Regions from separate parts of the Rhizobium sp. WYCCWR 11128 genome, predicted to be linked through region 1. Evidence: predicted binding sites of a transcription regulator. Region 1 holds the regulator's gene; each other region holds the start of a gene.

What was found. Region 1 encodes LexA, which represses DNA repair genes until DNA is damaged. Its sites were predicted from a motif close to TGTTCNNNNTGTGTTCNG; they were not measured.
Region 2: HX898_RS08795 (2'-5' RNA ligase family protein) is a predicted target of LexA. The motif match lies at 2,316-2,333, and genes of this name have one in related genera.
Region 3: HX898_RS09105 (ImuA family protein) is a predicted target of LexA. The motif match lies at 6,090-6,107, and genes of this name have one in related genera.

What each region holds. Positions count from the first base shown of each region.
Region 1 covers NZ_JACCEZ010000001.1:1,305,501-1,316,163, forward strand. The annotation lists gene HX898_RS06330 (pyruvate dehydrogenase complex E1 component subunit beta) at 1-190, opposite strand, end outside; gene pdhA (pyruvate dehydrogenase (acetyl-transferring) E1 component subunit alpha) at 206-1,252, opposite strand; gene HX898_RS06340 (septum formation initiator family protein) at 1,398-1,718, opposite strand; gene eno (phosphopyruvate hydratase) at 1,855-3,129, opposite strand; gene kdsA (3-deoxy-8-phosphooctulonate synthase) at 3,279-4,124, opposite strand; gene HX898_RS06355 (VOC family protein) at 4,121-5,014, opposite strand; gene lexA (transcriptional repressor LexA) at 5,213-5,932, shown strand; gene HX898_RS06365 (ComEC/Rec2 family competence protein) at 5,913-8,345, opposite strand; gene gltA (citrate synthase) at 8,636-9,925, shown strand; gene lpxB (lipid-A-disaccharide synthase) at 9,956-10,663, opposite strand, start outside.
Region 2 covers NZ_JACCEZ010000002.1:237,065-247,727, forward strand. The annotation lists gene HX898_RS08785 (ArsC family reductase) at 1-316, opposite strand, end outside; gene HX898_RS08790 (succinylglutamate desuccinylase/aspartoacylase family protein) at 477-1,538, opposite strand; gene HX898_RS08795 (2'-5' RNA ligase family protein) at 1,642-2,241, opposite strand; gene HX898_RS08800 (methylated-DNA--[protein]-cysteine S-methyltransferase) at 2,514-3,077, shown strand; gene HX898_RS08805 (SDR family oxidoreductase) at 3,109-3,843, opposite strand; gene HX898_RS08810 (Atu4866 domain-containing protein) at 3,986-4,360, opposite strand; gene HX898_RS08815 (LysR family transcriptional regulator) at 4,466-5,359, shown strand; gene HX898_RS08820 (AbrB/MazE/SpoVT family DNA-binding domain-containing protein) at 5,356-5,646, opposite strand; gene HX898_RS08825 (hypothetical protein) at 5,744-6,268, opposite strand; gene HX898_RS08830 (LysR family transcriptional regulator) at 6,347-7,273, shown strand; gene HX898_RS08835 (helix-turn-helix domain-containing protein) at 7,458-8,312, shown strand; gene HX898_RS08840 (YbhB/YbcL family Raf kinase inhibitor-like protein) at 8,351-8,896, shown strand; gene HX898_RS08845 (dihydrofolate reductase family protein) at 9,277-9,807, shown strand; gene HX898_RS08850 (LysR family transcriptional regulator) at 9,887-10,663, opposite strand, start outside.
Region 3 covers NZ_JACCEZ010000002.1:291,575-302,237, forward strand. The annotation lists gene HX898_RS09070 (DUF5131 family protein) at 1-225, opposite strand, end outside; gene HX898_RS09075 (hypothetical protein) at 579-1,088, shown strand; gene HX898_RS09080 (Ku protein) at 1,120-1,944, opposite strand; gene HX898_RS09085 (Ku protein) at 1,956-2,861, opposite strand; gene HX898_RS09090 (PD-(D/E)XK nuclease family protein) at 2,959-4,233, opposite strand; gene dinB (DNA polymerase IV) at 4,387-5,508, opposite strand; gene HX898_RS09100 (hypothetical protein) at 5,514-5,852, opposite strand; gene HX898_RS09105 (ImuA family protein) at 6,156-6,911, shown strand; gene HX898_RS09110 (DNA polymerase Y family protein) at 6,832-8,346, shown strand; gene HX898_RS09115 (error-prone DNA polymerase) at 8,343-10,663, shown strand, end outside.

The DNA.
Region 1 (10,663 bases):
CGGCATCGACGAGCAGCTTGCCGATGATCCCTTCATCGACGGCTTCGACTTCCATCGTCGCCTTGTCGGTTTCGATTTCGGCAATCACGTCGCCGGAGGTGACCTTGTCACCTTCCTGCTTCAGCCATTTGGACAGTGTGCCTTCTTCCATGGTCGGAGAGAGGGCGGGCATGAGGATATCGATAGGCATGGGTTCCCTCCCCGATTAGAGCAGAATGTCGGTATAGAGCTCGGATGCATCCGGCTCCGGATCGGCCTGGGCGAAGTCGGCGCTGTCGGCGACGATGTCGCGGACATCCTTGTCGATCGCCTTCAGATCGTCTTCGGAAGCCCAGCCCTTTTCGATGAGACGTGCCTTCACCTGTTCGATCGGATCCTGCTCGGAGCGCATCTTCTGCACTTCCTCCTTGGAGCGATACTTCGCCGGATCGGACATCGAGTGACCACGATAACGATAGGTCAGCATTTCGAGGATGATCGGGCCTTTGCCGGAGCGGCAATGTTCGAGCGCCTCGTCGGCCGCCGCCTTGACGGCGCGAACGTCCATGCCGTCGACCTGAATGCCCGGGATGCCGAAGCCGGATCCGCGAAGCGAGTAGTTCGACTGCGCGGTGGCGCGGGCGGTCGAGGTACCCATGGCGTAACGGTTGTTCTCGACGATATAGACGATCGGCAGCTTCCAGAGAGCAGCCATGTTGAAGCTCTCGTAGACCTGGCCCTGGTTGGCAGCGCCGTCGCCGAAATAGGCGATGGAGACATTGTCGTTGCCGCGGTAGCGGTTTGCGAAGGCAAGACCCGTTCCGAGCGAGACCTGGGCGCCAACGATGCCATGACCGCCGTAGAAATGCTTCTCTTTCGAGAACATGTGCATCGAGCCGCCCTTGCCATGGGAATAGCCGCTGCGGCGCCCGGTCAGTTCCGCCATGACGCCACGCGCTTCCATGCCGGTTGCCAGCATATGGCCGTGATCGCGATAGGCGGTGATGACCTGGTCGCCATCCTTCTGCGCCATCTGCATGCCGACGACGACAGCTTCCTGACCGATGTAGAGGTGACAAAAGCCGCCGATGAAGCCCATGCCGTAAAGCTGACCGGCCTTCTCCTCGAAGCGGCGGATCAGCAGCATCTCGCGATAGGCCTTCAGCTCTTCATCGCGATCGAAGTCGGCTACCGGGCCTCCATTCGATGCTTTGGCTGCCGGTTTTGCTGCAGTTTTGCGGCTGGAAACGGTCGCGGTCTTTCGCGGCGCCATTCAACCCTCCCTATGGGTTTGTCGTTTCTTGGTGGCGCGTACCATAGGGAAGAAATATGACCACAGCAATGCCATAATTGCATGGCTCGTATTCGGCGCTAAATTGTTGGAAAAACTAGGAAAATTCCAATTAACCTGTTTCCGGTTAATTGGAATAGTGGTTGAATACGACGATCTCGTCCGCGCGCGACATGTTGAGCTGATAACGCGCTTTTTCGTCCAGCATATCCTTGTCGAGCGAGCCGTCACTCAGGAGCGCGACCTGATTTTCCAGATGTTCGCGCTTCGCCTTCAAGACCGCAAGCTCTTTTTCGCGGGCGACACGCTGACGCTCGAACGTCTCCGTCGCGCGCAGGCCGTAATCGCCATGAATGCAATGATAACCGAAATAGGAGAGGAAGGCGACCGTCATGGCCGGAATGACGAAGCGACCGATCTTTCTCTTCTTATGATGCTTTGTCCACATACACGCATGCTCTTGAACGCATTACCAATTCGTTCAATCTAACGCGCAGAGATTAACCGTTCGTTGACTCTAAAAAACGGGCAACAAAAAACCCGCGCCGGGAGGCGCGGGTCAAGCCATTAGAAATCAGATCCGATCAGCCGCGAATGATCGAGCGGCCGGCATACTGGGCCTGCGGGCCGAGGCCCTCTTCGATGCGGATCAACTGATTGTACTTGGCAAGACGGTCGGAACGCGACAGCGAGCCGGTCTTGATCTGACCGCAGTTGGTGGCGACCGCGAGATCGGCGATGGTCGAATCTTCGGTCTCGCCGGAGCGGTGGGACATGACGGCGGTATAGGCCGCCTTGTGCGCCGTGTTGACGGCATCGAGCGTCTCCGTCAGCGTGCCGATCTGGTTGACCTTGACGAGGATCGAGTTGGCGACGCCCATGCGGATGCCGTCGCGAAGACGGGCGGAGTTGGTGACGAAGAGATCGTCGCCGACGAGCTGGGTCTTCTTGCCGGCCAGGTCGGTCAGCGTCTTCCAGCCATCCCAGTCGTCTTCGGCCATGCCGTCCTCGATCGAGATGATCGGATACTTGGCGGCGAGCTCGGCCAGGTATTCGGCCATGGCGCCCGACTCCAGCGTGCGGCCTTCACCTTCGAGTACGTATTTGCCGTCCTTGAAGAATTCGGTCGAGGCGCAGTCGAGGCCGAGGCACATGTCGTCGCCCGGCTTGTAGCCGGCTTTCTCGATCGACTTCATGATGAAGTCGAGAGCTTCCGGCGCGCTCTTCAGGCCGGGTGCGAAACCGCCTTCATCGCCGACATTGGTGTTATGGCCCTGCGCGGCAAGTTCCTTGCGCAGCGTATGGAAGACTTCCGAACCCATGCGCACGGCTTCGGCGATCGAATCGGCGCCGACCGGCAGAATCATGAATTCCTGGAAATCGATCGGGTTGTCGGCATGAGCACCACCATTGATGATGTTCATCATCGGCACCGGCAGAAGGCTGGCGGAAGCGCCGCCGACATAACGGTAGAGCGGCAGGCCGGACGCCTGGGCCGCAGCCTTGGCAACGGCGAGCGATACGCCGAGGATGGCGTTGGCACCGAGGCGCGACTTGTTCGGCGTGCCGTCCAGCTCGATCATGATGTTGTCGATCTGGATCTGGTTTTCGGCGTCGATACCGCCGATCGCGTCGAAGATCTCGGTGTTGGCGGCTTCGACCGCCTTTTCGACACCCTTGCCGAGGTAGCGCTTGCCGCCGTCACGCAGTTCGACCGCTTCATGCGCGCCCGTCGAGGCGCCCGAGGGAACCGCCGCGCGGCCCATGCTGCCATCTTCGAGATAGACATCGACTTCGACGGTGGGGTTGCCACGGCTATCGAGAATCTCGCGGGCGATGATATCGGTGATTGCAGTCATGGGTTCTTCCTGCTCGGTGGGTGATAAATGGTTCGAAACCTGTCTTAGTCGAAGGCGTGCAAATTACAATGCTGCAATAGCCTTCGGACCAGCGTTCGGATGTGGCCTATAGTACGATCATGTCAGACTGTTGAACGTCAAGCTGAACCTTAGGCCTTGGCGACCGCATCGAAGGCAAGCAGCTTTTCGAGAAGCCGCGGCATGTCCTTGAGATAGACCATGTTCGGGCCGTCGGAAGGGGCATTGTCGGGGTCCTGATGGGTTTCGACGAAGACACCAGCAATACCGGCAGCCACAGCGGCGCGCGCCAGGGTTTCCACGAATTCCCGCTGACCGCCGGAGGATTCGCCCTGGCCGCCCGGCTGCGCCACGGAATGGGTCGCATCGAAGATAACGGGCGCGCCCATCGCCGCCATGATCGGCAACGAACGCATGTCGGAAATCAGCGTATTGTAGCCGAATGAGGCGCCGCGCTCGCACAGCAGCACGTTCGGATTGCCGCTGGCATTGAGCTTCTTCAGGACGTTCTTCATATCCCAGGGAGCGAGGAACTGGCCCTTCTTGACATTGACGACGCGGCCGGTCTTGGCGGCGGCGATAAGAAGGTCGGTCTGGCGGCAAAGGAAGGCCGGGATCTGCAGGACATCGACGACCTTTGCCACCTCCCCGCATTGCTCGGCGGTATGAACGTCGGTCAGGACGGGAAAGCCGAATTCCTTCTTGAGGTCGGCAAAGACCTCCATGCCCTTTTCGATCCCGATACCGCGTTCGGCCGAAAGCGAGGTCCGGTTCGCTTTGTCGAAGGAGCTCTTGTAGACGAGGCCGATGCCGAGCTTTCCGCAAAGCTCTTTCAGCGTGCCGGCAACCATGAAGGCGTGGTCGCGGCTCTCCATCTGGCAGGGACCGGCAATCAGCGACAGGCGGCCGGTATTGGAAAAAGTGACCTGGCCTTGGCCTTCGCCGATCCTGACTTCGGAATTCGTATCAGTGCTCATCGTGTTTCCTCGAAGGCGAAGAGCGTGCCCTGCCCGGGCGCGGGCTTCACCAGAATGCGATTGTTCTTGCGCGTGTATGTCACCCCGTTAGCAGCCAAATGCGCTTCTGTCACGGCAAGATCGGCGACAGTGAAGAGGATTGCCCGGCCGCGCAGGCCGCGATCTGCGGATGAGCCGGCGATGTCGAAATAGGCCTCCAGCCCTTCCGGCGTCATCAGGCTGATTTTCGCATTCGATGCTGCGATATTGACGCCGAACCCGGTCTTCTCGACTGCCGATTGCGCCACGGCAAGGCTGACGAAGGCAGCGAAGGCGGCCGGCTCCGGCGTGCAAAGCGCGATCTCGATTAGGCCGGTGACGCCATTGGCATGCGTCTCCAGCGCGGCGCGGTCAGCCGGCAGCGTGACGCGCTCGACGGTGAAGAGCAGGAGATCAGGCGCGCGCAGGTCGCCGGCGAAAGCCAGCTTGAAGCCGGCAATCGTCTCGGAACCGTCCGGCATCGTCATCGGCCGGGTGAACTGCAGCATCTCGCCGGCGCTCGATCCGTTGCCGACGAAATTCTGATGATCGATGCCGGCATCCTTGCTGCCGAAAGCCAGCCCCGAAAGCCCCTCCTCGCCACAGCGGAAGCGAAAGGCCTGGTTGCGGGCGGTGAAGACATTGCCTTGCCGCGCTGATGCCTCGCTCTCCTCGACGCTCGCAATCCCGAGCGGCTCCAGATAGGTCTTGTCGGCAAAGAAGACGCAGGCATTCTCCGTTCCGAAGGGATGGCGCGCATCGGCGGCAACAGTGAAGCCGAGCTTGCCGAGCCTCTCGCGCGCCAGATCGATATTGACGACCGGCAGCACGACATGATCCAGCGGGTGCGGTTTGGCGGAGTGCTCGTTCATGATATCCCCCTCTCCTAACACGGCAGAGATGTGTGAGAGTGCCGCCCAAGGCAAGACTTGTGTGCCAATCCGGCGAATGAAAATAAAAATCTCAACGAGTTGGCGCCAAGTTTTACGGAAATTTAGCTACTTGCGGAACACATATGGAACATATAGTGTCTGTTCTGGATTTGTTTCAATCACGAGGTCACAACGTCGATGCTCACGCGCAAACAACAGGAGCTTCTCCTTTTCATTCATGAGCGCATGAAGGAATCCGGCGTTCCGCCATCTTTCGACGAAATGAAGGATGCCCTGGACCTCGCCTCCAAGTCCGGGATTCATCGCTTGATTACGGCGCTGGAGGAGCGAGGCTTCATTCGCCGCCTACCGAACCGCGCCCGCGCGCTTGAGGTCATCAAGCTTCCGGAGGCCTACAGCCCCAGCATTCAGCCCCGGCGCGGCTTTTCGCCGAGCGTCATCGAGGGCAGCCTCGGCAAACCGCAGCCGGTCACCGCCCCTGCTCCCGCAAAGCCCGTCGCCGACAACGGCAACTCGGTCTCCGTGCCGGTCATGGGCCGAATCGCTGCCGGTGTGCCGATCTCGGCGATCCAGAACAATACCCACGACATCGTCGTTCCGGCCGACATGCTCGGCTCCGGTGAACATTATGCGCTGGAGGTCAAGGGCGATTCGATGATCGACGCAGGCATCTTCGACGGCGACACCGTGATCATTCGCAACGGCAGCACCGCAAGTCCTGGCGACATCGTCGTTGCTCTCGTCGACGACGAAGAAGCGACACTCAAGCGCTTCCGCCGCAAGGGCGCCTCGATCGCGCTGGAGGCCGCCAACCCGGCTTACGAGACCCGGATTTTCGGGCCGGACCGTGTCAAGGTTCAGGGTAAACTCGTCGGTCTCATTCGCCGCTATCACTGACATTGGCTAGGCCCGATTCGGTAAAGCTGTTGCTGCGCCAGTCATAGGCGCGATGGCGCATCCATGGCCGCGACAATGCATCGAATGCGGTTGCGACCTCCAGGCCGGCGTCCGTGAAGCGCAACTCGATGGATCCGGTCCTGCGCAGCGTCTCACCGGTGAAGAGCGTCGCACCCGAGCGGCAGCTGTTGAAGCGAAGGCGGACCGAGGTCACGACGATATCGGCCGCGTCGCATGCCGGACCGAGATAGGCGGCATTGTCGATGACAGCAACCACCTGACCATTGGCGAGCCTTGATGTGCACCAGGCCTTCTTGACGCAGGAAAAGCGGTTTGCGTCACCGCCCGCTGTGGCCGCCCGCATCGCGGTCCTTGCTTCGTTCTGCTGATCGCGGGAAAGCCTGACGCGGCGGTCTTCTCCCTCAGGCGGGATAGCAGGACCATCCAGCATCTTCGGCGGATCATGCCTCGGCAGGACCAGCGCTCTCTGCCACTGGTCGAAGATGAAATCCGGCGGTCTTTCACGGTTGGACGCCATGGCTGCCGCCTCGACGATTGCGACGAGACTGCCATCCTCCGAAATCACCAAATCCGGCGGACGGGGACCCGGCAGAAGCAGCAGGATGAGCGTTGCGACCGCGATGATCGATGTGCCGACATGGCGCAACCGGGTGCGGAGCAGCGTCAGCAGCAGAAAGCCTGCCACGGCGACGGCGAAATACCAGGCGGGCAAGCGGCCGACGTCTATATTGCCATCCCAGCCGGACACCGTCTTTGCGACCGCGATCACCAGATCGAGGCCGAATCCCACCACCTTCCAAGGCAAAACGTCCAGGCCGAAAGGCATGAGCAGCATCGCCAGCAGGCCGGCCGGCATGATGATGAAGGAGATGATCGGCATTGTCGCGAGGTTTGCCGGCAGGCCGTAGGCGGTCAGGCGATGAAAATGCTCGATCGAAAACAGCGCGGTGGAAAAACCGCCGATCAGCGAGGTCAGGAAGATGCCGCCGAAGAAGCCCGCAACCGTAACGAATGGCCTGATGATCGGCAGCTTCAGGAAGGCGTTTTCGCGGACGCGCCGGTCCTTCCACAGCTGATAGCCCGAGACCAGCGCCAATGTCGCTGCAAAAGACATCTGGAAGCTCGGACCCAAAACCTCGGACGGCGAAATGACGATGATGACGAGCGCGGAGAGAGCGACATTGCGCAGGCTGATCGACGGCCGGTCGAAGAAGACGGCAACCAACATGATGGCCATCATGATGAAGGCGCGTTCGGCAGAGACCGCAAAGCCCGAAATCAGGAAATAGGCGGTGACAGCGATGAGCGCGCCGGCGGCAGCGATCTTCTTCGTCGGGTAGGCCTCAGCAATGCCGGGAAAGAGGCTGAGCAGCATCCGGAAGCCGACGAAGAAGATGCCGGCCGACAGTGCCATGTTGAGGCCGGAGATGGCGATGATATGAGCCAGACCGGACTGGCGCAGCGCCTCCGTCGTCTCATTCGAGATGGCACGCCGCTCGTCCGTCACCAGAGCAGCGGCGAAAGCGCCGGTGTCGCCGGGCAGGATCGACCTTATGCGGTCACCAATGCCGCTGCGCAGCCGGTAGAGCCCTTCGAGCAGCGTTTCAGCCGTCGATCTGGCAGCCTGGGGACCAGCCTGCGCATCGACCTTCGTCGGTGCACCGTAGAAGAAGCCGTTGGCGCCGATGCCATCGAAATAGGCACCGAAGGAGAAGTCGTTGAGTTCGGGAAGTGCCGGACCTGCCGGCGGCGTCAGCCGCGCCCTGCCGGTAATGATATCGCCGATCTCGAAGGCCGCGTCCGCGCCGCGGGCGATGGCGGTGATGCGTTCCGGCCGCCGCTTCAGCTCCGGTGCCCTAGTGCCGGTGACCGCAAGAATGTAGCGCCACCGCCCGCGACCATCGCCTTCGCGCCGCTCGACACGGCCGGTCACCGTGGTCGTCACTGATGAATCGAGGATCACGGTCGAAGCCCGCCGGCTCTCGAACTGCGCCGTGACCATGCCGCAGACCACGAGCGAGAGCGCCAGCAGCGTTGCCCGCACTGCCGCCCGGCTGCGGCTGGCGATGAGAACCGCCACTGTCACCGCCGACAGGCAGAGCAGTGATGCAACGAGGGAAAAATCCGATGCCGCGAGAAACCAGACGGCTGACCCAGCGCCGAGGAAGACCGGCGAAAACAGCAGCAGGCGGCCATGGTCCGCCTCTTCGCCCAGCATGCGCATGCCGGCACGCAGCAATTGCGAGGCTGCGGCCGGCAGCCGGTGGCGCAATGGTGTCGCCGACTGCGTCCGTGTCGGTCGCGTCACCACGACAGGTGGTGAAAAACTGGAGGAGTCGGCAAGGCCTTCGCCTGCTTCCGGCCGCAATTCGACTGTCGTCAACTCCTGCATGAACCGCCCAAGCCCGGCTGCGAAGGCGGCCAGAATGCAACCTCCAATCAAATCCGGCAAGAATAATCGATTGAAATATGAGGGAAAATCGCGAGCGCCAAAAGACCAGTCGAATCATCAGCTTCCGATATGCGTGCGGCTCATCGCTGCAGTGCCTAAAAGGTGATACCGCAATGCACAAAATGCCATCACGGTAACTTGGCATTAGCTTCGCGATCATATAGCTATCGGTGAGGACGCTTAACCCCTATGGCGCTTTTATGGCGCCACCGCCATTTCGGAGGATCAGCATGACGGATCAAAGCGCTACAATAAAAATCGGTGACAAGTCTGTCGACCTTGCTGTCAAAAGCGGCACGATCGGCCCGAGCGTCATCGATATCGGTGCCCTCTACAAGAACACAGCTTCCTTCACCTACGATCCGGGTTTTACCTCGACCGCATCCTGTGAATCGAAAATCACCTACATCGACGGCGACGAAGGTGTCCTGCTGCATCGCGGCTATCCGATCGAGCAGCTCGCCGAGCACGGCGACTTCCTCGAGGTCTGCTACCTCCTGCTTTACGGCGAACTGCCGACCACCGTGCAGAAGAAGGATTTCGATTACCGCGTCACGCACCACACCATGGTGCACGAGCAGATGAGCCGCTTCTTCACTGGCTTCCGCCGCGATGCGCATCCGATGGCCGTCATGTGCGGCTGCGTCGGCGCGCTGTCGGCCTTCTATCACGACTCCACCGACATCACCGATCCGCACCAGCGCATGGTCGCCAGCCTGCGCATGATCGCCAAGATGCCGACGCTTGCCGCCATGGCCTACAAGTACCATATCGGCCAGCCCTTCGTTTATCCGAAGAACGACCTCGACTACGCCTCGAACTTCCTGCGCATGTGCTTTGCCGTGCCTTGCGAGGAATATGTGGTCAATCCGGTTCTTGCCCGCGCCATGGACCGCATTTTCATCCTGCATGCCGATCACGAGCAGAACGCCTCGACCTCGACCGTCCGTCTCGCCGGTTCGTCGGGTGCCAACCCGTTCGCCTGCATCGCCGCCGGCATTGCCTGCCTCTGGGGGCCCGCGCATGGCGGTGCCAACGAAGCAGCGCTCAACATGCTGAACGAAATCGGCACGGTCGATCGCATTCCGGAATATGTCGCCCGCGCCAAGGATAAGAACGATCCGTTCCGCCTGATGGGCTTCGGTCATCGCGTCTACAAGAACTACGATCCGCGCGCCAAGATCATGCAGAAGACGACGCATGAAGTGCTCGGCGAACTCGGCATCAAGGACGATCCGTTGCTCGAAGTGGCGATGGAGCTGGAGCGTATCGCGCTCACCGACGAATATTTCATCGAGAAGAAGCTCTATCCGAACATCGACTTCTATTCCGGCATCACGCTGAAGGCGCTGGGCTTCCCCACGACCATGTTCACCGTGCTCTTCGCGCTTGCCCGCACCGTCGGCTGGATCGCGCAGTGGAACGAGATGATCGAGGATCCGGAACAGCGCATCGGCCGTCCGCGCCAGCTCTATGTCGGCGAACCGAAGCGCGATTACATCCCGGTTTCGAAGCGCTGATCGCTTCCAACGACCCAAAAGAAAACCCGGTCAGAAACGACCGGGTTTTTTCTTTTTCAGCACGTCGAGAAGGATCTCGGCGGCGTGCTCGCCGGGCGGCTTTTCGGTCTGCATGCGTTGCCAGACGAGATCGTAGCCCTCGTTCATCGCCTTCAATTGGAACGTGTCGGCCGACAGCCGCTCCATCCAGCGCGCCAGGCTGGCGCCGCGGACGATCTCGTTCAGATATTCCGGCACGACGGCATAATCGGCGATGATATTGGGCAATGCGCCCGTCCATACCTTGATGCGCCGGGCGAGCAGGCGGATAATCCAATCCGTCTTGTAAACGGACACCGTCGGCACGCCGGCAAGGGCGAGTTCGAGGATCACCGTGCCGGAAGCTGCCATCGCCGCATCCGCCTCGGCAAGGGCCTTCCATTTCTGCGCCGGCCCGACCGCCACCTCCGGCGGCGTGGCCCAGCCGGCGACGAGCCCCTTCACCAGCGCTTCGTTGTGCGGCACGGTCGGCAGCAGGAATCGCATCGGGCCGTTGCGGGCGACAAGTTCCTTGGCCGCATCCTCGAAGAACGGCAGCAGTTTGGCGATTTCGGAGGATCTAGATCCAGGAAGCATCAGGATCGCCTTGCCGGCTCCCTCGACGGGTGCGCGCATGGCGCGCTGCCGCCGCGCTTCGAGCAGCGCCGGATCGGCGGTCAGGCGATGGCCGACATAGGTGGTCTCAGGCCCGCCGAGCGC
Region 2 (10,663 bases), on a different contig from region 1:
TGAAGCCGACCAGCAATTTCCCCTTCGCCTCCAGCACCGGCCGCTTGATCATCGACGGCTGGTCGAGCATCAGGGCGATCGCCTTCTCCCGGGTGAGCTTCTCGCGCTCCGCATCGGGCAATTTGCGGAAGGTGGTGCCGGCGCGGTTGAGCACGGTATCGAGGCCGGCCTGGTCGATCCAGGCTTCGAGATGGGCGCGGTCGATACCGAGCGCCTTGTAGTCGTGAAACTCATAGGCGACGCTATGTTCTTCCAGCCAGCTGCGGGCCTTCTTCATCGTGTCGCAATTCTTGATGCCATAGATGGTGACAGCCATACCCGATCGATCTCCCTGTGATAGCAGCGAGATAACATGCACGAAGGCCGGCGCAAACGCCGTGCGACGTTTTATCCCCGAGCGCGTTGGCGAGCATGGTAACAGCTCCGGATTGATTGGCATCTCAGGCAGCGATCAACGCCGGCAGAGCCGTCGCGGCTCAATTCTCCAGCGTGCCGGCCTTGCGGGAAGCCTTGCTGGGTTCGTCGCAGGCGATCTTCATCAGGTCGCCGCGCCGCCGCACCAGCCGGTCGGAGGTCCGGGTCAGGATCAGCCCGTCCTGCGGCGCGGTGAGCTCGATGCTGCCGCCCGGCTGCCCCGGCCGGGTGACGATCGTCACTAGGCGGTCACCTTCCGCAATCCTCTCGCCGATATCGCGGTGGAAGAGCACGGCGCCGCCTTCTGGTGTGCGGATGATCTCGACATTGTCGAGCGGCACGGCCGGACCGGAAAATGCCGTTGCCGCCGGCTTTTCGTCGCCAACGATCCCCCGTGTTGCGAGGAAGTGCCAGAGCCCGTCCGCATCCTTTTTCGCCAGCATCGGATCGACATCGCGCTTGCCGCGCAGCTCGACGGTGACGGAGAGTTTGCCGGGCAGCCGGGGCCGGCGTTCGCCTGGAACTTCATATTTCCACGCAAAGCCGACGGCCTCCTCGAAGGCCGAGCTTTCGCCATCCGAAAGCAGCACGGCCTCCATGTCTAGCGCGGCGGCGAGATCGGCCGCCTCCGGCCAAAAGGCCTCGTCGATATAGGCATATTGCAGGGATTCGTCGTCGCAATGAAGGTCGAGCACGAGATCAGCCCCAAGCGCCATATGCAGCAGCTGCCGCTTCAATCTATCGGTAGCCGGGTAATCATCAAGATCCTCGATCAGCGTCGCGCGATCGACAATGGAGATCAGCGGAAAATCCCGGTTGAAATTGGTGCGTGAGCCCAAATCGAAACGACCCTGCAGCTCGCCAAAATGCGATTGCGCCGCACCGATCGGATTGGCCTGCGGCACGATGGTGATGTCGCCGGCGATCCCGCCTTGGCTTTCCGCCTGCCGCAGCCGCTCGCAGAGGAAATGCAGCAGCACCGTTCCAGGCAGCTCGCCGGCATGCAGAGCCGCCTGGATATAGGTCTTCGGCGCCTTCGGATCGCGGCCCTTAAAGCGCAGCACCGGCAACCGCCACTCCGTTCCCGGCGTATCTCCAGGGATGATGATCTCTGAAACGTCCATGCTGATTTCGCTCCCCGTTTGCACCAATGCCGGAACAGGCTTTCGGAGCTTTATGCGCGGAAATCAGGCAAGCGCAAGCCGAGATCCGCGGATCTCGCTTTCCTCAGCCGAGCAACGGCCAGCGATCGATGATCCGATGTTCGGTTTTTCCGAGAACACTGTGGATGAGCAGGAATTCGGACGCCGTCCATGAAACGAGTGTGTCGAGGGTCGCCGGTGGCACGGCTTTGCGGTCGTAGAGCAGTGTCATGTGCGGCTTGAAATTGCCGCCAATATTGTGGGGAAATCCGGCATTGTGCATGCTGACGCCAAGTTGAACACGCAGTCGGGTGAGCGGTTTCCGACCGCCTTCGCCGCAAAGCACAAGCGCTCGGGCCTGCGGGAATCGCATGATCCGATCGAAGCTCATTGCGATCGGGGCACTCTCGACTGCGGCGCCGGCCTGTAGCGCTGCGAAGACCACATCCTCCGGCAGCCTCGCATAGTCGCCGACCCAGATGATCGTTACATGCAATGTCGTCAGCCGCGGCTTGCCGGAAAGGGAGAAGGCTCGACAATAGTCACGGGCGATCGACGCCGCCTGCTGCTCGATGGCGTCAGGAGGATAGAGGGCGAAGAAAAGTCGGTGTTTAGCATCGTGAGTCTTGCCCGGCCGTCTGCGCCTTTTTTTGTCGTCTCCGAACTCGAGGAGCATCTGATTCATAGAATTTCAGGTCGTCATGACCCTCCTCGTCGTCTCCAAAAAGCAAGCAGGATATTCCCGAAAGAAAGAAAAGCAAGAACAGAAAGAGAACATAATCTCCCAATATGCTGGCCGTCGAACTAATCAGATCATCACCCCCGGGGCCGGATGGAATGTACGTTTCCTGGGGGGATCGCGATCTTTCCCGAAAGCCCGGCGCGCGCAAGAAACGGGTTGAAACAGCGGCCGTCCCATACGATTTTGAGGGTCATCGAAAACGCGGAGGCTGTGTCATGGCTGAGACAACGCACCACTATCTCATCTTCGAAACCGCGGGCGGTTTCTGCGGCATTGCCTGGAGCGATGCCGGCATCACCCGCTTCCAACTGCCGACCAAAGCAGCAGAAGCGACCGAACGGCTCTTGCTGCGCCGCCTGCCGGATGCCGAAGCCGGCACGCCGACGCCTGCTGTGCTGGAGACGGTCGCGGCGGTGAAACGCTATTTCCAGGGTGAGGAGACGGATTTTTCCGGCGTCGAACTCGATCTTGCCGGCCAGGATGCCTTCTTCCGGGATATTTATGCGGCGGCAAGGCGCGTCGGCTGGGGCCGCACCACCACTTACGGCGCGCTGGCGAAGGAGCTCGGCGTCGGGCCGGAAGCCGCCCGCGACGTCGGCCAGGCAATGGCGAAGAACCCTGTCGCTCTGATCATCCCCTGCCACCGCGTACTCGCGGCCGGCGGCAAGATCGGCGGCTTCTCGGCGCCCGGCGGGTCGTCATCGAAGGCCCGCATGCTGGAGCTCGAAGGCGTCAACCTTGCACCGCCGCCGCCCGCCCAGCAGTCGCTGGGTTTTTAGGCGGCGGCTTTTTCGTTTTTCCGCAAGCCGATCAATAGGGGCTGGCTGTCGGCCGGATGATGATCTCGCTGACATCGACATCATCAGGCTGGCTGACGGCGTAGAGGATCGAATTGGCGATCGCCTCGGGGCTGATCGTGATCGCCCTGAAAGCCTTCATGGCGTCCCGCGCCGTGGGATCGGTGATGGTGTCGGCCAGTTCCGATGTCGTCGTGCCGGGAGAGATGACAGTCACGCGGATACGATCGGTCTCCTGCCGCAATCCGTCCGAGATCGCCCGCACCGCGAATTTCGTCGCGCAATAGACGGCCGCCGTCGGCGAGACGCTGTGGCCGCCGATCGAAGACAGGTTGATGATCTGCCCTGATCCCTGCGCCTTCATGATCGGAAGCGCTGCCGCGATGCCGTAGAGAACGCCCTTGATGTTGACGTCGACCATCCGGTCCCACTCGTCGACCTTGAGGGCGTCGAGCGGCGACAGCGGCATGACGCCGGCATTGTTGACGATGACATCCAGCCGGCCGAATTCGGCGCGGGCAAAGCCTGCAAAGGCTTCCACCTGGGAACGGTCGGTGACATCAAGCTGTCGCAGGCGCACCGTCCCGCCCGTTGCGGCGATTTCGCCGGCGAGTTCCTCAAGGCGCTCGGTGCGGCGGGCGCCGATCACGATATGGGCGCCTGCGGCAGCCAGCACCTTTGCCGCCGCCTCTCCGATGCCGCTGCTGGCGCCGGTGATGGCAATGACTTTTCCTTTGATATCAGACATTTCAAGCTCCATGTGTACGCCGCTCGCCTGGCGATGCGGCTGAGGTTTTTTGGTGGTCAGGTGGGAAAATCGGCGCTGAGCGTTGTTTCCGCCCAGGCGTCGAAGTTTGCGCGCAGCGCATCGTTGCCTTTCAGGCGGCACATCATTTGCGCCGAAGCACCATGCCGCCATGATGGAGGGTGTTGCCGTCGACGAAATCGCCGTCGGCCGTGAAGCCCGTGTCATCCCAATATTCGATGTGGCTTCCTGTGACTTCGTAGCGTCCTCGATAGGCGCTTTCCCGGCTGCCGCGGGCCTCGTCGTAGCGGCCATTAGGCAGAAGTTCGTGGCGGACGCGGCCGTCATCCGTCACCCACATGCCGATATAGGGATGTTGCTGCATTGTGTTCTCGCTTGTTTGTTGCTGCTGAGTTTCTCGGTCGTTCACGGTGTCGGCGGTGGACGAACTGGACGCCGCCCCAGCCAGGGTGACCGCCGTGAAAAACTGCAGGACGGGGCTTTTGAAAATCCTTCGCATTGCCTTGCCTTTCGAAGCCTTCGTTGACCTCGACTGAAAGATAATACGGAGAGCCCGAGTGATTAAGTTGCCAATCCAGGATGCCTTGGTTAGAAATGCTAACCAATGGTCGACGATCTCGAAGGCATTTCGGTTTTTCTTGCGGTGGCGGAGGCGCGGAACTTCCGGCTCGCCGGCGAGCGGCTTGGCGTCACCCGCTCCGCCGTCAGCCAGGCCCTGCAGCGCCTGGAGGATCGGGTCGGCGTCGCCCTGGTCCAGCGCACGACGCGCAGCGTCAGCCTGACCGAAGCCGGCGAAGTGTTCTTCGACGCAGTTCGTCCATCGGTCCGACAGGTCAAGGGTGCGATGCAGACGGTGCGGGAAATGCAGGCGCGCCCGAGCGGCCTGCTGCGGATCACCGTTTCCTCGATCGCCGAGAACTTCCTCTCCGGCACCTTGCTGGCCGGCTTCATGGAAGCCTGCCCTGACATCAAGCTCGATATCACCATCACCGATGACGAATTCGATATCGTCGAGGCCGGCTTCGACGCGGGCGTCCGGCTGGGCGAAGTGATCGAACAGGACATGATCGCCATATCAGTCTCCGAAGAGCAGCGACAATGCGCCGCCGCATCCCGCGGCTATCTCGAGCGCCGCGGCCACCCCCGCCACCCCCGCGACCTGCAGAACCATGCCTGCATTGGATGGCGGCCGCGCCCGGATACGGCGCCTTATCGCTGGGAGTTCACCGAGAATGATCGCGACTTCGACGTCGCCGTCGATCCCACAGTCACGACCAACGATATGGGAATGATGATCCGCATGGCCTGCGCGGGGGCAGGCGTCACCTTCGGCATGGTGGAAACCTTCCAGCCCTATATCGACCGCGGTGAACTCGTGCCGCTGCTGGAGGATTTCTGTCCGCCCTTCCCGGGCTTCTATCTCTACTATCCCAGGCGCCAGAGGCAGCCGCTGAAGCTGCGCGCATTGGTCGATTATGTCCGCAAGTCTAAGGGTTAGATGCCATCTGCGAATTCGAGGCCGTCACGGCGGCGGGCTTCGGCCAATACGCCGGCTTCCATGTCTTCCAGAGTTTTCGGTTCACCGCTGAAAGGAAGCATGCCGAACACATCGTCCGGCTTGGTTTGAGAAAAGGCAGGAGCCTGCCTTAGAAGTACGCCTTCCGCAGTTTCCTCAACGATCAGCCGAGTACCAGCCTCCCATTTCCGCCGCTGCCGGATCGTTTTTGGGAGAATGATCTGCCCTTTGGTCGAGACCGTTGCAATGAGGTTTTCGGAGTGAGCCATCAGCTTGAGTCCCGCAGGTAACACAAAGACAAGATATGCGAGGCAGATGGTTCCGTCACCACACTATCGCGGATCCATGGCTTGAGACGGCGGAGTCCTAAGATACCGCAGCCTCGCCAGCGAGGGCCCGGGTTGCCTTCGGCTGAGGACCCAGCAGCAAATAGAATGCGAAGACGTGGGTGATCATCAGCAGGGGCACGTAAATGATTGGGATCGCGTATGCGGCGCCCAATTCCCCCGCCTGTGCGGGAAGGCCGGCCCGGATCGCGTGATAGTAGTCAAGGACGAGATCGCCCATTCCCACGAGATTGAAGGCGACGACGAATTGCCAGAAGACTGGGCGTATCCTGATCGTGATGAGCGCCAGCATGGCAAGCAGCCCGGCCGCAAGGTCGCCAAAGGCAGCGAAGGTGGCGAAGCTGGCGAGCAGGTTGGGGCCGACGACGCCAGGCAGAATGAAGACGAGCCCGAAGAAGCGGAAGCTGTGCAGAGTGGCGATGGCGCGGTGCGCCTTGACCCTGTCCATCGATTTGACCCAGGGCAGAATATAGGCGCCGAAGCAAAGCAGCCACGCGACATAGCCTAGGATGAGATGGGTTCGGAAGATGGATTCCGTCGACATCGGGGCACTCCTGATTTGTGGGATCCAGATGTACGGCCGCTTCCCGCGATCGACTATTCGCGATAATATCGATGCGGTATGAAGCAGAACTTCACAGTCAGGCAAGGCGCGCTCGATGGCGTTGAGGCGTTTCTGAGCGTTGCCCGGCACCGCAGTTTTCGCAGGGCAGCTGGCGAACTCGGGGTAACCCCATCGGCAATCAGCCAGGCCGTACGTGCGCTCGAGGAGCGTGTCGGCGCAGTTCTGTTCATCCGCACGACGCGCAGTGTCGGTCTGACTGAAGCCGGCGAGCGGTTCCTGACGCGCGCAAAGCCCGCTTTCGAGGAACTGGTTGCCGCAAGCGCGGTTGCGCGTGAGCTCGGGCAGAGACCGGCTGGACTGTTGCGTCTCACAGTGCCGCCGGCAGTGGTGCCGATCCTGCTGGAGCCACTGATCGCATCCTTCTGCCAGGCCTTTCCCGAGATCGAGGTAGAGGTCGCCGCGAATGAGGGACTGGTCGACATCGCCGCGGAAGGATTTGACGCCGGCATCCGGCTCGGCCAGTTCATCGCAGCCGATATGGTCGCGGTCCGGCTGACGCCGCCGTTCCCGCTGGCGGTCGTCGGCAGTCCCGAATATCTGCGCCGGAGAGGGCGGCCCGACCGTATCGACGATCTGCGTCAGCATGCCTGCATCCGCATGCGCCGCTCGAACGGCTCAATCGCGCCCTGGTCGTTTGTCAGCGGCAAAAAGCCGATCGAGGCTGTCGTCTCCGGGCCGCTGATCGCCCATGATTTCCCCACCATGCTGGGAGCCGCCGTCGAAGATATGGGGCTTGCGCAAGTGCCGGAGCCAATCGCCGCCGGACCCGTGAAGGCAGGAAAACTCGTCCGCGTCCTGGAGGCGTTCGCGCCGATGGCGCCGGGTGTGTTCCTCTACTATCCCAGCCGTCATCAGGTGATGCCGAAGCTGCGGGCCTTCATCGATCACGTGAAAAGCCGGGCGGACGCTGCCGGCAAAACCTGAATTCACATCGACGACTAAATGACGCTCAAGATTGCCCATCACCCGCGGTTTTTGATATTCCCGATCCTCAAGGGATCGGTGGGGCGAGGCGGGCGTCTTCATGCCGGTTCTACCGATCATGGCTTCAGTCTCACGACCGGGCAGCCGGAGCCCCACGATCATCCATCCTGTTGTCGGAGAACATATGCTGGACGAGGTCTTTCCCATTCCGACCAGGGCCTTGATCCGCCAGGGCGGGCGGGCCTGTTTTTATCGTCTCGTCAATACGAGCCCCTTGTTGATACAGGTGCAATCGGGAACGAAGATTGTCATGGCAGATGACAAGGCTTTGCGCCTCGAAGCCGGCGCCTATGGCTTGCTGCCAGACTATCGACCGTTGACGATGGAGAACATTCCCAAGGCGCCGCAGAAGTATCAGACCCTGGCGCTTCCCGTTCCGCGACAGCTGTTCGAGGAAGCCTATATCAGGATGGGATCGATCGCCGTTCCATCAAGGCCTGTCCCGGCGGGCACGTCGGACCTGCCGGAGGAAGCAGCGGCATTGTTCGACTATTGCTGTCAGCCCGGCAATCTGACGAGGCTTCCCGGCGCCATTGCCAAGGCGCGTTTGATCGAACTCATCACCTGGTTTGCACTCGGTGGAGCGGTGCTGGGCCAATGCCAAAGTCCTCGGCTCGAGGACCGGCTGCGGCAGATGATCGAAAGCGATCCGGCCTTTGATTGGACGCTGGGCCATGCGGCGCGCTCGTTCAACATGAGTGAAGCGACACTCAGGCGCAAGCTCGCCGCCGAGAATACCGGCTTCAGTGAGATCCTGAGCGATACAAGAATGAATCGCGCCTTGGGCCTCATTCAAACCACAACCCTGCCGATGGCGCAGATTGCGCTTGAGGTCGGTTACGACTCTCCTTCTCAATTCGCGGCGCGGTTCAAAGAGCGGTTTGGCGTCAATCCGCGCCATGTGCGGGGTGGCTCTGAGCGTTTTGAGCGGATCGGGGCAGAAGTTGAGCGTAGCGGGGCAGATGCGCTTGCGCGGTGACGATAGTTTTCCGGCATTATCAACCGCAGGAAAACAGCATGCGTTTCATCACAGCAGTACTTCTCGCTACGTCCGTCTTCGGCGCGACGGCCGCACAGGCCGAAATGAAGCTCACCTCGAAGGATCTGGCCGCCGGCAAGTCCATGGCCGACGCGCAGGTCTTCAGCAGCTTCGGCTGCGCCGGCAAGAACATCTCGCCGGAACTGACCTGGTCGGGTGCGCCTGAGGCGACCAAGAGCTTCGCCATCATGGCTTACGATCCGGATGCTCCCACAGGCTCGGGCTGGTGGCATTGGTCGGTCTTCAACATTCCCGCAAATGCCTCGGAGATTGTCACTGGCGCAAGCGGTGACAAAAAGCTTCCCGCAGGCGCTGTCGAAGGTCACACGGATTTTGGCATGTCCGGATATGGCGGCGCATGCCCGCCGGCCGGCGATGCGCCGCACCACTACCAGTTCACCGTCTATGCGCTCTCGGTCGACAAGCTTCCGCTTCCCGATACTGCGCCGGGCGCCATGGTTGGCTTCTATGTCAGGGCAAATACGCTCGACAAGGCCTCCGTCGAGGTCACTTACGGCCGCTGAAGCCGGCTTCGTATCCGCAGGCGTCAACCCTCCATGACAACGGCCGGCCAAGGTGATTGAACCTCGGCCGGCCGTTTCCTGTTTGGGGCTCCCTGGCCTGCAAACCTAAACGGTCATTGCTTCCCAGCAGATCAACGGACCGTCTTCGGCATCGTTTTTGCCGCTGAAATAGCGCCCTGTGACGGCGGCTTGTCCATTCGGATCGCCGGAAGCGGACAGGCCGTTGTCCGCTCCAGGCGGCTCGGTTGGCGACCATCAGGTCGCGGATTTACGTGCACCTCAAAAACCAATTGCGATATAAAACCAGTTGAGCTAACTTGAAACCGATTGCATAATGCAATCAGACCTGCGGATATGCCGTTTAAGGAAAGGAAGTGAGGATGGCTAAGCTTGTGTTCGGAATGAACCAGTCCCTGGACGGCTACGTCGATCATATGGCGTTTGCGCCAAGCCTCACGCTCTTCCGCCACTTCATTGAGGAGGCTCAGCGGCAGGCGGGCAGTGTGTACGGTCGCCAGATGTATGAGGTCATGCGTTACTGGGACGACGAACATCCTGAATGGGATGCAGAGCGACAGGCTTTCGCGGCGGCGTGGCGCAGCCAGCCGAAATGGGTCGTCTCGCGCTCGTTGAAGTCGGTCGGTCCCAACGCCAGCCTTGTTGGGGAAGATCTTGAGGCCGCGATCCGCAAGCTGAAGGCGGAACGCGACGGGGAGATCGAAGTTGCCGGCCCCAATTTGGCGCAAAGCCTCACCGAACTTGGCCTGATCGATGAGTATCGAATCTACCTGCACCCCGTCGTGCTCGGTCACGGCAAGCCATATTTCGCCGGACCCCGGCCGCCGCTCCGCCTGATGGCTCATGACCGGATTGGCGAGGATGTGATCAGGTTGACCTACGTTCCGGCTTGATCTCGCATCTCGCCAGATGAAAATCGCCGCTCGGCTTCCGATGGGATGACGGCAGGCGTCGCCGGCGACCCGCCGGGCGTCAGTCGCGCGATATGGAGAGCCCCGCGAGAAGCGGAGCGTAGGCGGAGAGCCTGCTGGATACGAACTCAGTGAAGAGCCGGACGCGCTTCGTCTTGCGTGTCTCCCCCTGCGTGAGAAGCCAGAGCGTTCCATGCATGTGCAGGTCGCTGCCCGGTACCCTCACCAATAGGGGGTCGGCATCTCCGACGAAGCACGGCAGTGTCGTGATCCCGAGCCCTTGCCGTACCGCAACGATCTGCGCCTCGCCGTCCGTGGTCCTGAATGGAACCCCCGTGGTGCGAACCTCGCCCTCGCTGGCCCAATCCGGAATGCCATGCATGCTTATGACGATCCACCGGATGGGATCCGGCGCGCCCGCACGCCACGCGGCCAGTCGATCGCGAGACATGTAGACGCCGCCGAACAGCTCCGGTCCCTTCAGGCCGTGAAGATTGAGCGGCAGGGTTTTGCGGTCGTAAACGACGCGGATCGCCACGTCGGCCTCTCGGTTGGTCAGGTTTGCCAGCTCGCCGGACGACACGATTTCCATCTCGATGTCTGGATGCAGACGCGCGAAATCGGCGAGGTCCGGCATGAGGAGGTGTGTCGCGAGGGTCGGAGCCAACGTCACCCGCAGCAGCCCGCGCACGCTCTGGTCGCGCCCGAAGACGCGCGTCTCCAGCTGGTGTGACGACGCTTCCATCTGGTTCGCGAGCTCAAGGACCTCGTCGCCCGCAGCCGTCAAGCGGTAGCCTGAAGGCAGCTTTTCGAACATCTGCGCCCCGAGGCGTTCCTC
Region 3 (10,663 bases), on a different contig from region 1:
TCTTAGCGGAACCTGGAGAGCGGTCTCGTCGAGAGAAAGTGCTCCGGTCCATTTCGCGCGTCCGCCTGTTTTTCGCGTCAGACCTCGATACTTCTCAACTCCCATTGCTTCTAGGCGTGCTGCCATCCGCATAGCATAACAGTTGGTGCAGCCAGCGCTCATAATCGAGCAGCCCGCTACTGGGTTCCACGTTGCATCAGTCCATTCGATTGAGGTTTCAGCCATCGCCAGCTCCAAAGTAGCTTGCATTGTACCATGTTGGGTAAACAATCTGCTAAAACGCTCAACTCAGGCTGGAACGTCGGTTTCAGGAAGATTGTGGCGGCCCCAGCTTCGATCCGAAAGGAGTCCTACAAGAGGATTGTTCGCAGTGATCAAAGCTTCGACAGCTGCTTGGAATAGGTTGGTGGCAGGATGAAAGGGACCGAGCGCAACGGATACGCTTTGCATTGGCTTGGCGGGAACGTTCCAGTCCAGGCCGAAGGGATCATTGACGGCCGCCCCCGCTGTATTTTCGGGCTAGAGGCGCACAATGGAGCCTTGAAATTGGCTATGACGAACGAGGTGACCGCCCGCCGATGTGGTGGTATGTCGAGGATTGGGGTGAGTGGCCCGACGCTGGCTACATGCCAGAAGACGTTGCCCTAGAGATGATCGACAAGGCCGTTGTTCTTTATCGGGAACAGCAGCCGCAGGATATCGGTCCTGATAACCCTGAATGGACGGATCATGTGTTGCGTGCGTGGAGCGACGACCGGCTAGGAACTCAACCGGCTGCGTTCTTGCTTGGAATTGACGGTGGCGAGTTGGAAAAACGAGCCATCGAACGGGATTTGCCACTTAACAGCTACCATGAACTTGCGAAGGCCAGCGAAGCTTACGGGCGGGCACTGGCAGCCGAAATGGCACCATTCAATTTCCCGGACAAATACGCCCAGAAGGAACGGGAAATCCTTCGGCTCTGGGGCATGGGCACGCTATCGACGGATCAGGCATCAAGGTTCCTCTATATCCGGCCGGAGGACATGCCCGCGCGGGCTCGGTTTCTCGGTATTCCGGCACCGAACGAACAGATCGTCAAGGATTGATGTTCGAATTCTCAAACCCGGTGCTCGCAACTCAGCGCTTGGTTTGTTTTTGCCCTCTGAGTTCGGCCTGCATACTTTTACGGAGCGCGTCCATGATGTTGATGACGTTGGACGAGGGCTCATCCCTGGTCCCCTTGTTCGCGCCTTTTGATTTCCTCCTGGGCGTCAGCGCCTTTTTCTTTTCGGCGATGATCGTCAGCAGGCTTTCCTGGATCGGATCGGTCACCATGCTCGGCGACCACTTCTTCGTCCTCTGCTTGATGAGCTGCTGAACGAGCGGAACTAGCTCCGGGTCCGCTTCCTCATCGATGTCTTCGAAATAGCTTTCCTCCGGCCGAACCTCGTCGCCGAACCGCAACGTCCAAAGAACGATGCCTTCCCCACGCGGTTCAAGAACCACGGCCCGTTCGCGGCGACCAATGACCAAACGGGAAACTCCGAGCATCTTGTCCGCTGCCATGGCGTCGCGGATGACCGCGAAGGCTTCCTGCCCGACCGGATCGTCAGGCATCAGATAATGGGGCTTTTCAAAGTAGACCCATTCGATGCTGTCTCTTGGGACGAACTTCTCGATATCAATGGTCCGAACTGTTTCCAGCGCCACGGCATCGAGATCGTCATCGGTCAGAATGACGTAATCGTTCTCGGCGCGAGCGTAGCCTTTGGCCTCGTTCTGGTTTTTCACCGGCTTGCCAGTCACGGAGTCAATGTACTGGGAGACGACACGGTTGCCCGTCTCCCTGTTCAGCGTGTGGAACCGAACCTTTTCGCTCTCGCTTGTCGCGGGAGACATCGCCACAGGGCAGGTGACAAGCGAAAGTTTGAGGTAGCCCTTCCAGTAGGGACGCGGGGCCATAGCCGTTCTCCTCAGCTCGCCTTGCGGTGAGCAACTGGTGTGGACTGCGATTTCGGTGATGCCCGGCGGCCCTTGTCACGGCCCGTGCCTGCATTGGCGTTGGCGGCCGTGCGCTTGGACTTCTCGGCTGCTTTCATCATACCGGCGCTTTCGCGCAGTGCCGCCAGCAGTTCGTTAGGCTGCGATACCTTGACTGGCTTCTTCTGCGGAAGGGCGCGACCCTCGATCTTCGCTTTGACCAATTCTGCGAGAGCGCTCTCGTAGCGGTCGTCGAATTCGGCCGGATTGAAGCGGCCCTTTTTCGTGGAAATGATGTGCTTGGCGAGATCGAGCATCTCGCCCTCGATTTTCATTTCCGGCATTTCCTCGAATGCCTTGGCACTGGACCGGACTTCATAATCGTAATTGAGGGTGGTCACGATCAGTCCTTTCCCGTGGGCGCGGATAAGGACGGTCCGCATGCGTCGGAAAAGCACCGTCCTTGCGATGGCGGCGACCTTCGATTTACGCATGCCGTCACGCAGGGCTGCGAATGCGTCCTCCGAAACCTTGTCGGTAGGGGCGAGATAATAGGGCTTGTCGAAATAGACGTCGTCGACGTCGGAGCAGGGAATGAAAGCCTCGATCTCCAGCGTCTTGTTGCTCTCCGGGATGACGGCTGCCACCTCTTCGGGATCAATCATGACGTATTGGCCGTTCTCGATCTCAAAGCCTTTGACCTGGGACTCGCGCGGTACAGAATCGCCGGTTTCGCTGTCGACGAACACGCGGTTCACCCGATTGCCGGTGGCTTTGTTGATCGTATTGAAGGCAATGCGCTCTGAGGTGCTTGCAGCCGTATAAAGGCCGACTCCGCAACTCACTTCGCCGAACTTGATGAAGCCCTTCCACTGGGCGCGGTGACCACCGCCTGGCATGACGCTTTACTCCCGAATCAACGAGTCGCGACTCAATTGTTTCGAAGCCGATTCGTTCCGAATCGACGCGGTCAGTTTGCCAAAACCCTTATCTGCGTCACGCTTCCTTCAGTATGCGATCTACCTCCCTCGTCATTTCGACGAACTGGCGGGCAAGGTCCTGGATTTCCGGGTGATCTTTCACCGCTCCGGTCGGAGACTCTATGATCAACCGTGCGCAGAATTCCTGCCCCCAATATGTTTCCGTCAGATGTTTGATCCATGGCCAATAGGCGGTCTTCTTGCCGCCCGGGATCGCATTTGCCATGTTCTCTAATCTTTTCCGGTCGGGGCATGTGTAATGCTTTTCCTTGGGTGCGATCCTGGAGCCATCCGGAGCCTTCACTCCGAACACGATATCAGTCAGCCAGTCCGACCCATCCGCTTCGATAGCGACGAGACAATTCGAAGGCCAAGTCGGTCTCCTTAGACCGTATGGTGTCCAGCGTGCCCATAGGCACTCCGAAATTCTCGGTTCGACCTCCCTCCGATCACAGGCCGCTTCGAAATCGGCATTTACCTTTTCGCGCACTTCGTCGAGCAGATATTCGCCGATCTCGTCGAGTATTCGGACGTGCAGTTTCTCCTGAGAGAGAAGAATAGAAGCAATCGCTTTGCGTCTTTGCAGGTCGTCGAACTCAGCGCTCACCGCATCGATGTAAGCCTTGTCTGCAGCATTATTCACGTATGAGCCTCCAAATGTCAGTTTAATGTGTCGCAGGAAGTCCTCGACGAAGGCCTTGGGAGCATTGGCCTTGATCTCACTTACTAGGTTGCTCAAAACGCGGTACAGCGTCGTCTCTTCGTCCAGACCCTGGTAATAGGGAACGCGGATAGTTTCCTCTCCGGCCGTTTGCGCTTCCTGATCGGAAAGGAAGATTAGAACGGCCTGGCGGCCGCGCAGATCGGCCTTCAGCTCCGACAGGTAGTCGCGGAGCTGGTTTTTTTGCTGTGCTGCCCACGGCTTGTTCTCAATCCCGATGACGTACCGCGAAGTCTCAATCACGATGTCGATACGGCGTTTGGCTCGGGTCAAGGCTTCTCGCCGCACCTTGACCGCGTCCAGTCGATTGAGACGTGGAATTCCTATCGCTGCGAGCAATCCGTTAAGGAACAACAATCCCTGCCCGTGTGAACCGGCTGGGTCAAACAGTTCCGCGATAACGCGGCTCAGCGTATTCTCGTCCGGATTGAAGATTGAAAACGGGGAAAATGCCGTTGCACCGTAGAGGTCAATGCCTTCGCGCATCGCCGCGAGACGCGGTAGCATTTTAGTGAAATGGTCCACATAATTTGCCAGGGACTGAAAATTTTTGACTTGCCAATCGTCCATATCCATCCCCGTACGAAAGCAACAGTATTTAGCAACGACATGTGCCTCCACAAGTCGCATAGCGGTAAATCCCCAGAAACGGCGTTGTGCATGGAGGCCGCGTCAAGAGGACTGCAAATCGCTTCGGCGAGTGAAAGGCCGAATGGATGGCGGCTACGCGAACAGCTGAAGCTGTGGCGGCTCACTCTCGGCCACCTTGAGTTCCAGAGATGACAACGTCACGCCGAGCAGCCTGATGCCCCGGCTGACCGGGAAAACCGTCTGCAGAAGCAGGGTCGCTGCCTCTTCCAAGTCCACGAGTGATCCGAATGGCATCGCTGTCGTCTTGCTGCGGGTGATCTGGGTGAAGTTGGCGTACTTCACTTTCAGCGTGACCGTTTTGGCACTGATTTCGTTGGCATCGCAATAGGCCCAGACCTTGCGGATCAACGGTTGGATACTTTCCCGGGCCGGATCGAACGAATGGATGTCGACCATGAATGTATCTTCCGCGCCGACGGATTTTCTCACGCGATTGGGTTTGACCTGCCGGTCATCAATACCGCGTGCAATGCCGTAGAAATAGGGTCCGGACTTCCCGAAGTGTTCGATCATGAAGTCGAGGTTGCAGGCTTTGAGGTCAGCTCCGGTCTCGATGCCAAGCCGTTGCATCTTTTCCGCAGTAGCCGGACCGACACCATGGAATTTCTTGACCGGCAGGGCCTCCACAAACGCCGGGCCGTTCTTCGGAGTGATCACCGCCTGTCCATTCGGCTTGTTGAGATCGCTCGCCATCTTCGCCAGGAACTTGTTATAGGAAATTCCGGCAGATGCGTTCAGCCCGGTGGCTGCCTTGATCTTGGCGCGTATTTCCGCAGCAATTTCCGTTGCGATGTCCATTCCCTTGAGATTTTCAGTGACGTCGAGATAGGCTTCGTCGAGGGAAAGCGGTTCGACCATCGGCGTGTACTCAGCAAATATCTCCCGGATTTGCAGCGAGACGGCCTTGTAGACATCGAAACGCGGCTTGACGAAGATCAGGTCCGGACATTTGCGCTTGGCAGTAACCGACGGCATTGCGGAATGGATGCCAAATTGGCGAGCCTCGTAGCTTGCCGCAGCAACGACGCCACGGGCCTCCGACCCGCCGACGGCGACGGGCTTGCCGCGAAGATCGGGGTTATCGCGTTGTTCGACGGAGGCGTAGTAGGCATCCATGTCGATATGGATGACTTTGCGCTGCTTTTGCGCAGGGTTGGGGTTTGGGTCGCATATCACCGCATCAGGTTGCGACATCGCACTCAATATCCTTGGTCATCGGCCGGTGAGCTGAGCATTTCCTGCTCATATTCAAGCTCGGCAATCCGGTCGAACAGGACCTGTTCGTAGTTTGACAAGATGCTGCCGAGGTGTGCGAACGGCTGCTGTGGAGGCGGTTCACCACAATCATTCATCGTGACTGTGATTGTTCCCGTGTAAGCGAGGTCGATATAGGCTTGCACGGTCTCAAGCTCGCGTTTGGCAAACTCGATCTGCGAGCCGATAGCAGCAATCTTGCATTCTTCTGCTGTCGATCCAAACACTGTGCCGTCTAAACGTTCCAGGCGTTTTTCCTCGAATGAGACCACATTCTCTGTCATGCGATATCCTCCTTGAATTTCAGCTGCCTTGTTTTCGATAGCAACGACGGCACTCCATGATCACGGAATGCGACAGGTTCATCGTAGGTATATTTTCTTATTGATGACATTTTCGAGCCTGTGGAGCTTCCTCGTTACGCGATTGAATCCATTCGTCCTTCGGCTTCAGCCGCCTGTCGACAGGTTGCAGTTCGTGGAACACTCGCCCATTCATGCGCATTGACTCATATGCCGATAAGGAACAAATAGGGAACATACTCGCTTTCGGGTGAGATGAAAACCTGATTTTGACGAAGGCTCCTAATGGCGCAGAACGGCGCGAACCCCATCATTTCCAATCTACGAGATCGCATACAACATCTCGAAGGGGCGATTGCGCGTCCTAAATCGGTCTTGCCGTTCGGTGTTCGCGAAATCGACGAGCGGCTTCCGGGGGGTGGGTTGGCCTATGGTGCCATCCATGAGTTTGCCGGAGGCGGAGCAGGAGCAGTCGACGGGGCTGCGGCTGCCCTGTTCGTGGCAGGGATCGCTGCCCGGACGAAGGGCAAGGTGGTCTGGTGCCTAGCTCGTCCCGACCTATTCGCCCCGGCGCTTGCTCAGGTCGGCCTCCATCCTGATCGTGTGATTTATGTCGAGGCGATCCGCGAGGAATATGTGCTCGAAGCCTGCGAAGAGGCGTTGCGGTTCGGAGGCCTTGGGGCCGTCGTCGCCGAAATGGTCCGGTTGCCGATGGTAGCTTCGCGCCGCCTTCAACTTGCCGCAGAAGGGTCCGGGACCATCGGTCTGGTGATCCGACGATGGCGGCGGCCGACCGAGGCCGGGGATTTCGGGCATCCGACGGCTGCGACCTCACGCTGGCGCATATCCGTCCTGCCTTCGGAACCATTGCCGGTTCCCGGCATCGGTCGGGCGCGATGGTTGGCAGAACTGATCCGGATCAAGGCCGGAGAAAGTGCAGATTTCATCCTAGAGGCATGTGATGGTCAGGGTCGTCTCAGTATTTCTTCCGACGCTGCCGACAGACCGGATAAGACGATCCGATCCGTCCATTCCGGCTGAAGCGCCGCTTGTCGTGGTCGCTCGAAGTGGCTCGAAGCGGTGGCTGTCCGCCGTCGATGCTAATGCAGCGAAACTCGGCCTGCCTGTTGGAATGCCTGCGGCCAAAGCTCAGGCGCTTGTTCAGGGCCTGCATATGGTTGATGTCGATCTAGCCGCTGACCTGGCCGCGCTGGAGCGCATCACCCTATGGGCGCTGTCTCAATATTCGCCTGTCGTGGCGATGGACCCACCTGACGGGATCGTCATGGACACCGAGGGGGCCGACCACCTGCAGGGCGGCGAGGGACCAATGTTGTCGCGTCTGGTCAACAGTTTTCGCGCCAAGGGGTTACCCGCGCGTGCCGTCGTCGCAGACACTTGGGGGGCAGCCCATGCGCTGGCGCGTTCTATTTCCGGGGAGACGCTCGTCATCTCGAAAGGACAGACCGGCGAAAACGTCGCGAGGCTCCCTATCGCGTCGCTCCGCCTCGACGCAGAGATCGTCACGGAATTGCGGACACTGGGCTTCCGGATGGTGGGCGAATTGGCTGCGACGCCTCGTGCGCCCCTGACGCTTCGTTTTGGCCCGGAGATCGGTCGCCGTCTCGATCAGATGTTCGGACGGGTCGCCGAGCCCATCGACCTTATCCGATGCCCCGAAATCATCGAAGTCCATCGGGCATTTGCGGAGCCGATTGGCGCTGCGGAGACCATCGGCAAATACATCTCGCAGCTAGTCGCGAAGCTCTGTTTTGAACTTCAGGCAAAAGGCCTGGGCGTCCGCCGTACGGACCTGATCATCCACCGTGTCGACAACACGATCCAGGCGCTTCGGGCGGGGACAGCAAAGCCCGTGCGAGATGTCGCCTGGCTGACCAAGCTCCTTCATGATCGTATCGAAAAGATCGACCCAGGGTTCGGTATCGAGAAGCTGAGCTTGGCGGCCACCATGGTCGAGCCGCTGGATGACAAACATATCGTTTCCAGCCTTATCGAAGCTGCGGACATCGATGTTACGTCATTGATCGACATCTTGGGAAACCGTGGGACGCAACGCATTTATCGCCTGGCACCGGTGGCGAGCGACGTGCCCGAGCGTTCGGTGCAGCGAGTGTCGCCCGTCGCCGACGAGGACGGTCACACATGGCCGATGGTCTGGCCGCGCCCGGTGCGCCTGATGAATCATCCGGAACTGATCGAAGTGATCGCGCTGCTCCCCGACCATCCTCCGGTTTCCTTTACCTGGTGCGGCAAGCGTCGGCGGGTCAAATGTGCCGACGGTCCTGAGCGCATATTCGGCGAGTGGTGGCGGCGGACATCAGAATGGGTGGCCGTGCGCGATTATTTCGTAGTCGAGGACGACGCTGGCGAGCGCTACTGGATTTACCGTTCCGGTGACGGTGTCGATCCGGAGACCGGTTCCCATCGGTGGTTTATCCACGGGACGTTCGCATGAGATACGCGGAACTCCAGGTGACGACCCACTTCAGTTTTCTTCGTGGCGCATCCTCGTCCGACGAGCTGTTTGCCACCGCCAAGGAACTCAGCATCGAAGCTCTCGGCATTGTCGACCGGAACTCCTTGGCCGGTATCGTTCGAGCACTGGAAGCGTCGCGAGCGACCGGCGTCCGCCTCGTCGTCGGCTGCCGCCTTGATCTGCAGGATGGCATGTCGATCCTCGTTTACCCGACAGACCGCGCTGCCTATTCGCGCCTGACCCGATTGCTGACCCTTGGCAAGTCGCGGGGTGGCAAGGCGAAGTGCATTCTGAACCTCGAAGACGTAGCGCTTTACGCCGAAGGTCTGCTTGGCATTCTGGTGCCGGACCTTGCCGACGAGACCTGCGCGATCCAGCTTCGGAAAATGGCCGAGGTTTTCGGAGACCGGGCCTATGCTTCACTATGCCTGCGCCGCCGACCGAACGACCAGATGCGGCTGCACGAGGTTTCCAATCTTGCGGCAAGGTACAGGGTCCGCACGGTCGTCGCCAATGACGTGCTCTTCCACGATCCTTCGCGCCGCCAGCTCCAGGATGTCGTTACCTGCATCAGGACGAAAACCACCATCGATGATGTCGGCTTCGAGCGCGAACGGCACGCGGATCGGTTTCTGAAGCCGCCGGAAGAAATGGAGCGTCTCTTCCAGCGTTATCCGGAAGCGCTTGCCAGGACGATGGAGATCGTCAATCGCTGCCGCTTCAGCTTGGAGGAGCTGACCTACCAATATCCTGAAGAGGTCATCGTACCGGGAATGGATGCCCAGCAATCGCTGGAGCACTATGTCCGCGAATGTATCCCCAATCGCTATCCGGACGGGCTGCCCGAGCACGTCGAAACGACCATTCGGCATGAACTGGCTCTGATAGAGACGATGCGCTACGCACCCTATTTTTTAACGGTTTTTTCCATCGTCCGGTTCGCCCGATCTCAAGGTATCCTTTGCCAGGGCCGTGGCTCAGCCGCGAATTCGGCCGTCTGCTTCGTGCTCGGCATCACCTCCATCGATCCTGAAACCAACGATCTTCTCTTCGAACGCTTCGTGTCCGTAGAGCGTGACGAACCGCCGGACATCGACGTCGACTTCGAACATGAGCGCCGGGAGGAGGTCATCCAATGGATTTACCGAACCTACGGACACCATAAGGCGGCACTTTGCGCTACGGTCACACGGTATAGGACCAAGGGCGCGATACGCGATGTCGGCAAGGCATTGGGCCTACCCGAGGACCTGATCAAGGCGCTGTCATCAGGTGTCTGGGCTTGGAGCGAAGCGGTCGGAGAACAGCAGGTCAGGGACCTCAATCTAAATCCGGACGACCGGCGGCTCGCTCTAACGCTTAAGCTTGCCCAACAGCTGATGGGTGCACCCCGCCATCTCGGCCAGCACCCGGGCGGCTTCGTGCTCACCCATGACCGGCTCGACGACCTGGTGCCAATCGAACCGGCGTCCATGGTGGATCGCCAGGTCATCGAGTGGGACAAAGACGACGTCGAAGCCCTGAAGTTCATGAAGGTGGACGTGTTGGCGCTCGGGATGCTGACCTGCATGGCCAAGAGCTTTGCGTTCCTCGCCCAGGAGAAGGACATCGATCTCGATCTTGCGACGATCCCGCAAGAGGAGCCCAAGACCTATACGATGATCCGCAAGGCCGACACGCTCGGCACCTTCCAGATCGAGAGCCGGGCGCAGATGTCGATGCTGCCGCGTCTAAAGCCTCGAACCTTCTATGATTTGGTGATCCAGGTCGCCATTGTTCGTCCCGGTCCGATCCAGGGCGACATGGTGCATCCCTATCTCCGTCGCCGTGAAGGTAAGGAGAAGGTCGAATACCCAACGCCCGAACTGGAGGCGGTTCTCAGTAAGACGCTAGGGGTGCCGCTGTTTCAGGAATCGGCCATGAAGGTGGCCATGGTTTGTGCCGGTTTCACTGGCGGTGAGGCGGATCAGCTCAGAAAGAGCATGGCGACTTTCAAGTTCACCGGAGGCGTGAGCCGCTTCAAGGACAAGCTCGTGAACGGGATGGTCCGCAATGGCTATACGCCGGAGTTCGCGGAGAAGACCTTCAGCCAGCTCGAAGGCTTCGGCAGCTATGGCTTTCCGGAGAGCCACGCAGCATCGTTCGCCCTGATCGCCTATGCGTCGAGCTATATCAAATGCCATTTTCCTGATGTCTTCTGCGCGGCACTTCTCAATAGCCAGCCAATGGGATTTTACGCTCCCGCGCAAATCGTGCGTGACGCCCGCGAACATGGTGTCGAGGTTCGGCCGGTTTG